DNA from 2 places in the Flavobacterium sp. AC267 genome. Region 1 is predicted to be linked to the other one. Evidence: riboswitches for the same ligand, from Rfam matches in the RefSeq annotation. Region 1 holds a riboswitch; the other holds the start of a gene.
The links. A riboswitch is a leader RNA that binds a small molecule or an ion and turns the genes downstream of it on or off. The one in region 1 is predicted to bind cobalamin.

Region 1 (4,444 bases):
TCTAATGAAGTCGTGTCGATTTCTGCAACAAAACCAATTTCTGCATTTGGATTTATCGCTACAGGTCCAGAATACGAACTCACATACGCCTTGTCTTTGTAAAAAGTCACATAACGGCAATTTGGAATATCAATTTTCTTGATGCGTTTGGCTGTCCATTTTTCTAAAACTTCAACTTTGTTTGAAACATTTATAACCGCATAAACCTTGTTGCCGTAGATTTGAATATCGTTTCCAACATCGCCAAGTTCTTTTACAACTGCTGGGTTTCGTTCAGAATAAACATCTGTCGTATAGTTTCCTGTTCGGTAATTGAACACGTCAATACTCGCCCTGTTCATTCCCATATTTCCTTCGTTAAGAAGATAAAAACCTTCAATCTTGCCGTCACTTCTCGGAGGTGCAACACTTACATCTGAGGAAAGAAATATCGTTTCGTCTTCCCTGCACGAGTAAAGCGAAAAGGCTATTAAAAAACTAAAAACTATTTTTATAATTCTCTTTTTCATAACTCAAAACTGATTATAAATTTGAATGTTCGGCCTGGCATTGGATAATTGTAAATCACTTCATACTGCTGATTAAAAGCATTGTTCATTTCTACAGTTCCATTAAATTTGTATGTATTGAAAGTAAAAGACTTTTGAACTGCCAAATCGTGTGTGTACCAAGGCTGTACTTCATTGACTTTAATATTATTGACATTTCCGTTATAGCGTTTTCCAACATATATAAAACTGTAATTGAAATTCCACGATTTATAGCCGGCGTTTAAAATTCCAGAGTCGCTGTGCCACGGCGTATACGGAATCTGATCGCCGTAAGAAGACATTTCTAAACCTGAAAATTTGGTAAAATCCTGACTTTGAGAATAGGTATAAGTCAAGTTTGCATTTAGATTTACTAGATCAATATGCGCGACCATGTTTACAACCGTTTCAATTCCTTTTCCTTTTACCTGTCCAATGTTGGTCATCATCCAGCGGAATAGATTTCCTGTCGGCGCGGCTACAATTTTGTCTTTTGTATTGGTGTAATATCCATCTGCCTGAATAGAAAATTTATCGAAAAAGCTTTCCCTTACGGGGAAATTATATGTAAAACCAATATCATATTGGTTCATATATTCTGGGCGTAACGTACTCGATCCAACCATTGTATAATACAAATCATTAAAAGTGGGCATTCTGAAAATTCGTTTGGCAAATGCGCGCAAATTGAAATCGTATTTCTTAAAAGGAGTATAACCGAGAAACAAAGCAGGTGTCATTTCGGTTTTATTTGGCGCTTTGGCGTTGAACTTTACCTCTTCGATAACGCGGGTGGCAAGGACATTTCCTAAAACTTTAAAACCTTCATATCGGTACGAACTTGCCAAAGAAACAAGCGCTGTATAACGCTGTGGAAAAGAAAATTGCGTCTGAATTCCTCTTCGTGTTGCATTTAATTTATTGTATTGAAAATCGGTTGACAGCGAAACATCCCAAGTGGGTAAAATGCTGTACATATTAACCGCAGAGAAATAAGTTTCCTGTTGGAAATAGCTGTCATCAGACTGTGCGCCTTCGGTTACGGTTTCACCTAAAACGTTTGTCGTATCTCTGGCAATGTAATGCGTGTAATCGTACGCAAATTTTCCTTTTACTTGAAATTTATATTTTTCAGAAACATCTTTAGTTAGAAAAGCCTGCCCAAAAAAATTCTTGTCGAACTGCCTGAAACCATCTGAAAATTTATTTTCTACGATTGCACCTGGAGCACCTCTTTCAGAATCGTAATAATATACTTTGGCGTCCCAAGATCCTTTATTTATTTTTCCATAAACACCAGATTCAAATCGGAGCGCTTCAATATCACTGTTCCATCTTATGGCTGTTGTATCGTAAGCTGTAGTGCCGTCCTGATTTTTTCTTTTGTATCGAAATTTATACTGTCCATTGGACTTTATATATTCTGAACTGACACTCATACTTACTTTGTCGCTCAGTTTTTGTTCCCATCTAAAAGAAGGATCATGATAATTGATTGACATTGTTTTGTAGCGAACCAGCAAATTTGTCTTTTTTAGAACCAGCAAAAACAGGACGTTTTGTTTTCATATAAATGGCAGAAGCCGAAGCAAAATCCTTTGCCGATTGAAAAATTTCGCTCTTTTGTCCATTATACATGGTGAGCGATTCCATATCGTCAAGCGAATATTTTCCAAGATCTGTCACGCCGTTTTGAGCATTTCCAAGTTGAATTCCGTCATAGAAAACACCAACATGATGCGTTCCCATATTACGCACATCAACGGTTTTTAGACCGCCCACACCACCATAATCTTTGATTTGAGTTCCAGCAAAATAGCGAAGCGCATCAGCCACAGTATGACCTGCCAGATTCTCGAGCAGAACGCCCGAAAGACTTTGTACCGGAATAACTTCCTGATACGGTTTTCCTTTTAAAATTACTTCTTTTAAAACCCGTGAACTATCAGTCACAACCTGCGAATGAAGCCAAAAGGGAAAAAATAAAATAAAAGTCTGCGAAAAAAGTTTTCTTTAAATTATACATCACTATTTAATTAAATAAACTTTAGTGATGCAGTAATTACATAAACGTAGAATTAGCCTCGTGCAAAACAGCTGGCTATTATCTTTGTTATCAACTTCATACCACGAAAGTTTTAAACTATGTGATCGTGGCAGGTCTCCTGACTTGTTCTATCTTTAAACGGCCTTCTCATCCCGCAAAGCGGGGCAATGGCATTAGTAAATGTTTAAAGACTTTGTGTAGAACTTACAGTAGCGGGTCTGTTCAGGATTTGCACCTGATTCCCTTTTAACTATTTTTTCTGATGAAAAAACAGACCAAAATCAGGCGCAAAGATATAACTATCTTTATAAAAATGATTTTTAATTTTTTCTAAGTGTGGTTGAAGCCGATTTTGAAAAAGCCAAAAGCCTTTAAAAAGCAGGCTCTTAAAAGTTTATTTTCTGGATTTTTTCGAATTAACGGCATTAAAAGAATACGAAACCATTACATAACTCCAAAGCGCTAATTTAGTATTTTCCTGCACTTTTGGAAGATATTGCATCGTATCTGTAGATTTATAAAAAGAAAAAGCACCGTTGATTTCTAATTGTTTTATAGGAATATATTTTAGTGAAAAATCATTCTCAAATCCGAGAAATTTAGAAACTTCCTGATTGTTACTATCTAACAAAGGATATTGGGTGTAAAAAAGGTGAAAATCTGACCGAATCGATAATTTTGAACTTAACGGGAACAATGCAAACAAATACGGATTTACAAGACCTCTGCCTCCAACATCCGCAGGGAAACGAGTAAAAATATTCATGTTGCCGTTGAATTTCCAAGTAACGCCATACAGAACGTCAAAATCTCTAGAATCTTCAATAGTAGTTTGAGAACTGCCGCCACTAATGATTTCCGCCCCTAAGCGCCATGTCGCTTTTGGAAGAGACAACTTAATTTCGGGTCGCAGATAATACGCCAGCAAATCCTGTCCTTTTTGATTTTGTCCAAACTGCAGATAAGTGTTTAAAGTGTAATACCAGTTCTTCTTTTTAAACTCAATTCTTCCGCCTGCAGTTGCACGGGCGTACAAAGTTTCTGAATTAGTCTTTTCTAAAAAATCAACTGTATTTAGTGAATTAAAAGTGAAGCTTTTATTCCAATTGTAACTAAAATTATACACCAGCATATATTTGTATCTATTAGATGTTACGGGCGAATAAGCAGTTTCAAAACTTGTATTATAGTTTCGTGTAAATAAGAAGAAAAAATCATTAGCAAAATGTTGAGAATATTTCATAATTCGAATTCCTTCATGCGATCTTCCCTGCTGTGCCCAAGGAGCATCAGAAAATAACCTTCCATTATCTAATAAAATACTTTGTCTTCCTAAACGAAAATTTATGTTTCTAAATTTAGTTTCAAAAAACAATTGATAAAAATTTATACTGCCGACTTTTGAATTAGAATTTTCTTTGTCCCAAACGTGAATTTCCTGTAAGTCAGATTTTACAAACCATTTTTCACTAGTAAATTGCATTGAAATTCTATTTCGCTGTGTAATATAAAAGTAGGGATCGATTGAGTCATTTGGCGGAAGAATATAATTTGAAGTGTATTCTGCTCGTGGACGTATTTCAATATTCATTTGAAACTTCTTTGCAATAAACTGCTTTTTTCCTGCGCCTTTACTTTACCTGTAATGGCTAAACAGAAGAATAAGACGAAAAAAGTTTTAAATAAGTCGTTGAATTTCATTTAAATATTGACCCGATAGAATTACTATACAAATATAATAGTATAGTAATCTCTATGATCAGATTTTTTTTATTTCTAAATAATTATGCTTCACTTTTAATTTTATTATCGTAATATTGCAATATTAAATAATAAATTATGGGAGCGACTAAAACAGAACACTTTA
Region 2 (4,444 bases), 3.2 Mb from region 1:
ATGCCTTTTACTAAAGTTTATATTCATTGCGTTTTGAGTACTAAGAATAGATTTCCATTTTTAAATTCAATTGAGCTTCGTAAAGAAGTTTGGCATCACATCCAAGAAAATGCATTAAAAAAGAAATATATTTAGATTTTATTAGTGGATATTCAGATCATTGTCATTGTCTAATTTCACTAGATAATGATCAAACAATTCAAAAAATAATACAATTATTAAAAGGTGAATCTTCGTATTGGATCAATAAAAATAAATTGACTAAAGAAAGATTTGAATGGCAGGATGAATATATTGCTGTTTCAGTTTCAGAATCAATGGTGGATAAAGTTCGAGATTATATTAAAAATCAAGAAGAACATCATAAAAAGAAAACATTTCAAGAAGAATATGAGGAGTTTATGATCAAATTTGGGTTTAAGTATTTATAAAAAAAGGTTTGGCTAAAGCCCTCGTTAGAATCAATAAGTAAACCAACATCTAAAGATGTTGGCTATTCATAAAACATTGTCAATACTTTTTATTTTTATAAATTGCCCCCAAATTTATCTGAAGGGTAATATCATAAAATGATTTAGATTTTTTGAATTGCCTCCAGATTTATCTGGAGGTTGTAAATTTGAAACCCAAAAAAGGCTTTAGCCAAATAATCACAACCTAAATGAAAAAAGAACTACATATTTTCTTTACCTGCTTAATGTTCTACACCAGAATTCCATGTCCAAAAAACATAACGCATGATCCAGATTATTTAAATAAAGCCACAAGATATTTTCCTTTTATAGGATGGATTGTTGGGAGCATCTCTTTTATAGCTTATTCTCTATTTGCTCAATTTCTTTATACAGAAACGGCTGTTATTTTTTCGATCGTGATTTCTGTTTTAACAACTGGAGCCTTTCATGAAGATGGTTTTGCAGATGTCTGCGACGGTTTTGGCGGAGGCTGGACGAAAGAAAAAATCCTGATGATTATGAAAGACAGTGCAATTGGAGCTTACGGAGCAATCGGATTGGTTTTGCTTTTTTTATTAAAATTCAGATTGCTATCAGAATCTATTTTGCTATTTCAAGTTTATGATGACATGGCCGTTTTTAAAATTTTCCTTTTATTTATTTCTGCACATTCTATAAGTCGTTTAGCGACAATAAGCATCATTTTTACACATCAATATTCTCGTGAAGATGCTTCGAGCAAAAGCAAACCTATTGCAAAACAATATACTTGGAAAGAAGTTTTTGGTTCGTTCTTTTTTGGACTTATTCCCCTATTTACACTCTCCTATTTTGATCATAAAGTAATATTGGCTGTAATTCCTGTTTTTATAATCCGTTATTTTTTAGCGCGATATTTTCAAAAATGGATCGACGGCTATACGGGAGATTGTCTTGGTGCAACGCAGCAAGTTTGTGAAGTTATCTACTATTTAAGTATTTTATTTTTATGGAAATTTATTTAGTCCGTCATACCGAAACTATCTGCGAAAAAGGAATTTGTTACGGACAATCTGATGTAGAAATTGCAGAACCTTTTGACAAAATATTTGGTCAAATTATTTCTAAATTACCTTCAGAAGCTAGTATTTTTTCGAGTCCGTTAAAACGTTGCTCCATTCTGGCAAAGCATATTCAGAAAAACACAAATGCCGTTTCTTATCAGGAAGACGAACGTTTAAAAGAAATGAATTTTGGAGATTGGGAATTGAAAAACTGGAACGAAATTCTGCCCGAAGAACTTAATCCTTGGATGGAAGATTTTGTAAATATCAAAGTCTCAAACGGCGAATCTTTCACAGAATTACATGAAAGAGTTGGTGATTTTTTAGCTAAAAAAATTTCAAAAATCGATTATCCAATTATTATTGTTACTCACGCTGGAATTATAAGAAGTATTTTATGTCATCAAACTTCACTTCCTTTAAAAGATGCATTCAATAATAAAGTCGATTTTGGAGAAGTTATCAGAATCGAATTATAAATATCCATTTTGTTTGACTATTAAGCCCAAAAAGTGAAACAAATTTGAATATTCAATATTTTTAACTTTATCTTTGCAAGCAAATTAAGGTTGTGTTTTTTTATAAACACATTAAAAGGGAATCAAGTAATTTCTTGAGCTGTACCCGCAACTGTAAGCTAAGTTCTAAAAGAATGTTTGTTGTAACTGCAAAACCACTGTTCGCTCTACGAATGGGAAGGTAACAACAAAACGCAAGCCAGGAGACCTGCCTTTACAACTAATATCGAGCTCTCGGGAAAAAGAGTGTAGAAATTATGACTATAAAACTAGGTTTTGCTTTTTGTTTACTGTTGTTGTGCCAAATAACTATGGCGCAGAGCGCTTCTATTAATAACCTTAAAGAAGTTGTTGTTTCTGACGCAAATCTTAAAAAATATTCTACTTCCCAATCTGTTTTAAGGCTTACTGATTCTGTTATCAATAAAAACGAAGCTTTACTAACCGACTTATTAAATTTTAATTCTACTTTATATTTCAAAGAATATGGACGAGGAATGCTTTCTACTGTTTCGTTTAGAGGGACTACATCTTCGCAGACTGCAGTAATCTGGAACGGAATCAATATCAATTCCCAAATGAACGGAAGCACGGATTTCAACACCATTTCTGGTTCCGATTATAATTCAGTTAGTGTAAAAGCCGGAGGTGGAAGTGTTATTTATGGAAGTGGCGCCATTGGAGGAACAGTACATTTAAATAACGATTTGGTCTTTTTTAATCGTTTTGAGAATAATTTAAAACTAGATTACGGAAGTTTTAATACTATTGGAATCAATTATAAAACTTCTATTTCTAACAAAAAATGGAGTACGCAGACTTGGTTTTTCTAAAAACAGCTCGACGAACGATTACAAATATTTAAATCGATACACTTGGAGAGGCGAACAGCGCTGGAACCAAAATGGGCAGTATGACATTATTACTTTGAGTGCAAATGTGGGTTATAAAATAAACGAAAACCATGTTTTAAAGCTTTACAGCCAGACTTCAAACACAGATCGAAATACTTCTCTAATTACAGAATCGGAAACGAAAAGTAAATATGTGAACGGTTTTAATAGAAATCTGTTGGAATACGATGGAAACTACGGAAAGCTGAAAACGAACTTTAAAACAGCATATATTTTTGAAAACTATCAATATTTTGCTGACAACTCAAGTAACAACTTTACTTACGGAAAAACCGAAAATTTAATTACAAAATTAGATTTAGATTATACTTTATTTAAATCTACTCACATCAACGGAATTGCAGATTACAGCAGAACAAATGGTTACGGAACTAGTTTTGGAGACCATGTTCGCGAAATTAGTTCGGCGTCTTTATTGGTAAGACAAGATATTGGCCCTAATTGGAAAAATGAACTTGGAGTAAGAAAAGAATTTACCGATAATTATAAATCGCCGCTATTATTCAACTACGGTTCTTCTTATAAATTCAATGATTTATATAATTTAAAATTGAATGTTTCCAGAAATTTCAGAATTCCAACATATAATGATTTGTATTGGGAAACGGGTGGAAATCCAGACCTCAAACCTGAAAGTTCCTATCAGGCAGAAATTGGAAATGTGTTTACGTTTAAAAATATTTCCTGGACACAGAATTTCTATTACATAAAAATAAAAGATATGCTCGCAGTGGGTTCCAGGTGCAAACGGTATTTGGACACCACAAAACCAAGACAAAGTAAACAGTTACGGAACTGAAACTTTATTGAGCTGGAAAAAGAGTTATGGCAAAAACAATTTTGCAGTAAATGCAACATACGCTTACACAGTATCACAGGATGATGAAACAAAAAATCAGCTGTTTTTTGTTCCTTTTAATAAAGCTACTGGCGCCGTTTCGTATTCTAGAAATAAAATCAGCGCTTATTATCAAGTTCTATATAACGGATTTGTTTATACAAGAGCAGATAATAATCCTGATGAAATTATAAACGATTATTTAATTTCAAATATCGGAATTGATTATGATCTTAAATTTTTAGATTCTTTTAAAATAGGTTTCCAAGTTTTAAACCTTTTAAATAAAGACTACGAAAGTTTAGAAAACAGGCCAATGCCAGGCCGTAATTTTAATATGTATATAACCTTAAAATTTTAATATATGAAGTTTAGTAAATTACTTTTAATAGCGTTAAGCATTTCGTTATTCGTTTCTTGTTCAAGCGATGATGACGATACTCCAAAAGGTGCTTATGACAATGGTTTTTTTATTTTGAATGAAGGAAGTTCAGATGTTGGAAGTGTATCATTCTCTAGTAATGATTTTAGTGTATTTACAAAAGATGCTTATAAAGCAGAAAATGGAAGTGATTTAATTGGAGGCTATTTACAGAATATCTTTTTTGACGGAGATAAAGCTTATATTATTTCTGGTGGATCTAACGTAATCAATGTAGTAAACCGATATACTTTT

Region 2: another riboswitch for cobalamin. It lies ahead of ACZZ95_RS00415 (TonB-dependent receptor); the one in region 1 lies ahead of ACZZ95_RS16970 (TonB-dependent receptor).

The regions. Positions count from the first base shown of each region.
Region 1 is NZ_OZ409875.1:3,236,781-3,241,224, reverse strand. Features, by position in the region: partial or broken gene ACZZ95_RS16980 (DUF5074 domain-containing protein) at 1-509, opposite strand, end outside; gene ACZZ95_RS16975 (TonB-dependent receptor) at 506-2,032, opposite strand; gene ACZZ95_RS16970 (TonB-dependent receptor) at 2,013-2,483, opposite strand; cobalamin riboswitch at 2,669-2,872, opposite strand; gene ACZZ95_RS16965 (hypothetical protein) at 2,972-4,168, opposite strand; gene ACZZ95_RS16960 (ArsR/SmtB family transcription factor) at 4,417-4,444, shown strand, end outside.
Region 2 is NZ_OZ409875.1:72,596-77,039, forward strand. Features, by position in the region: partial or broken gene ACZZ95_RS00400 (transposase) at 1-431, shown strand; gene ACZZ95_RS00405 (adenosylcobinamide-GDP ribazoletransferase) at 662-1,459, shown strand; gene cobC (alpha-ribazole phosphatase) at 1,444-1,977, shown strand; cobalamin riboswitch at 2,048-2,246, shown strand; gene ACZZ95_RS00415 (TonB-dependent receptor) at 2,328-2,849, shown strand; gene ACZZ95_RS00420 (TonB-dependent receptor domain-containing protein) at 2,785-3,729, shown strand; gene ACZZ95_RS00425 (TonB-dependent receptor domain-containing protein) at 3,683-4,129, shown strand; gene ACZZ95_RS00430 (YncE family protein) at 4,133-4,444, shown strand, end outside.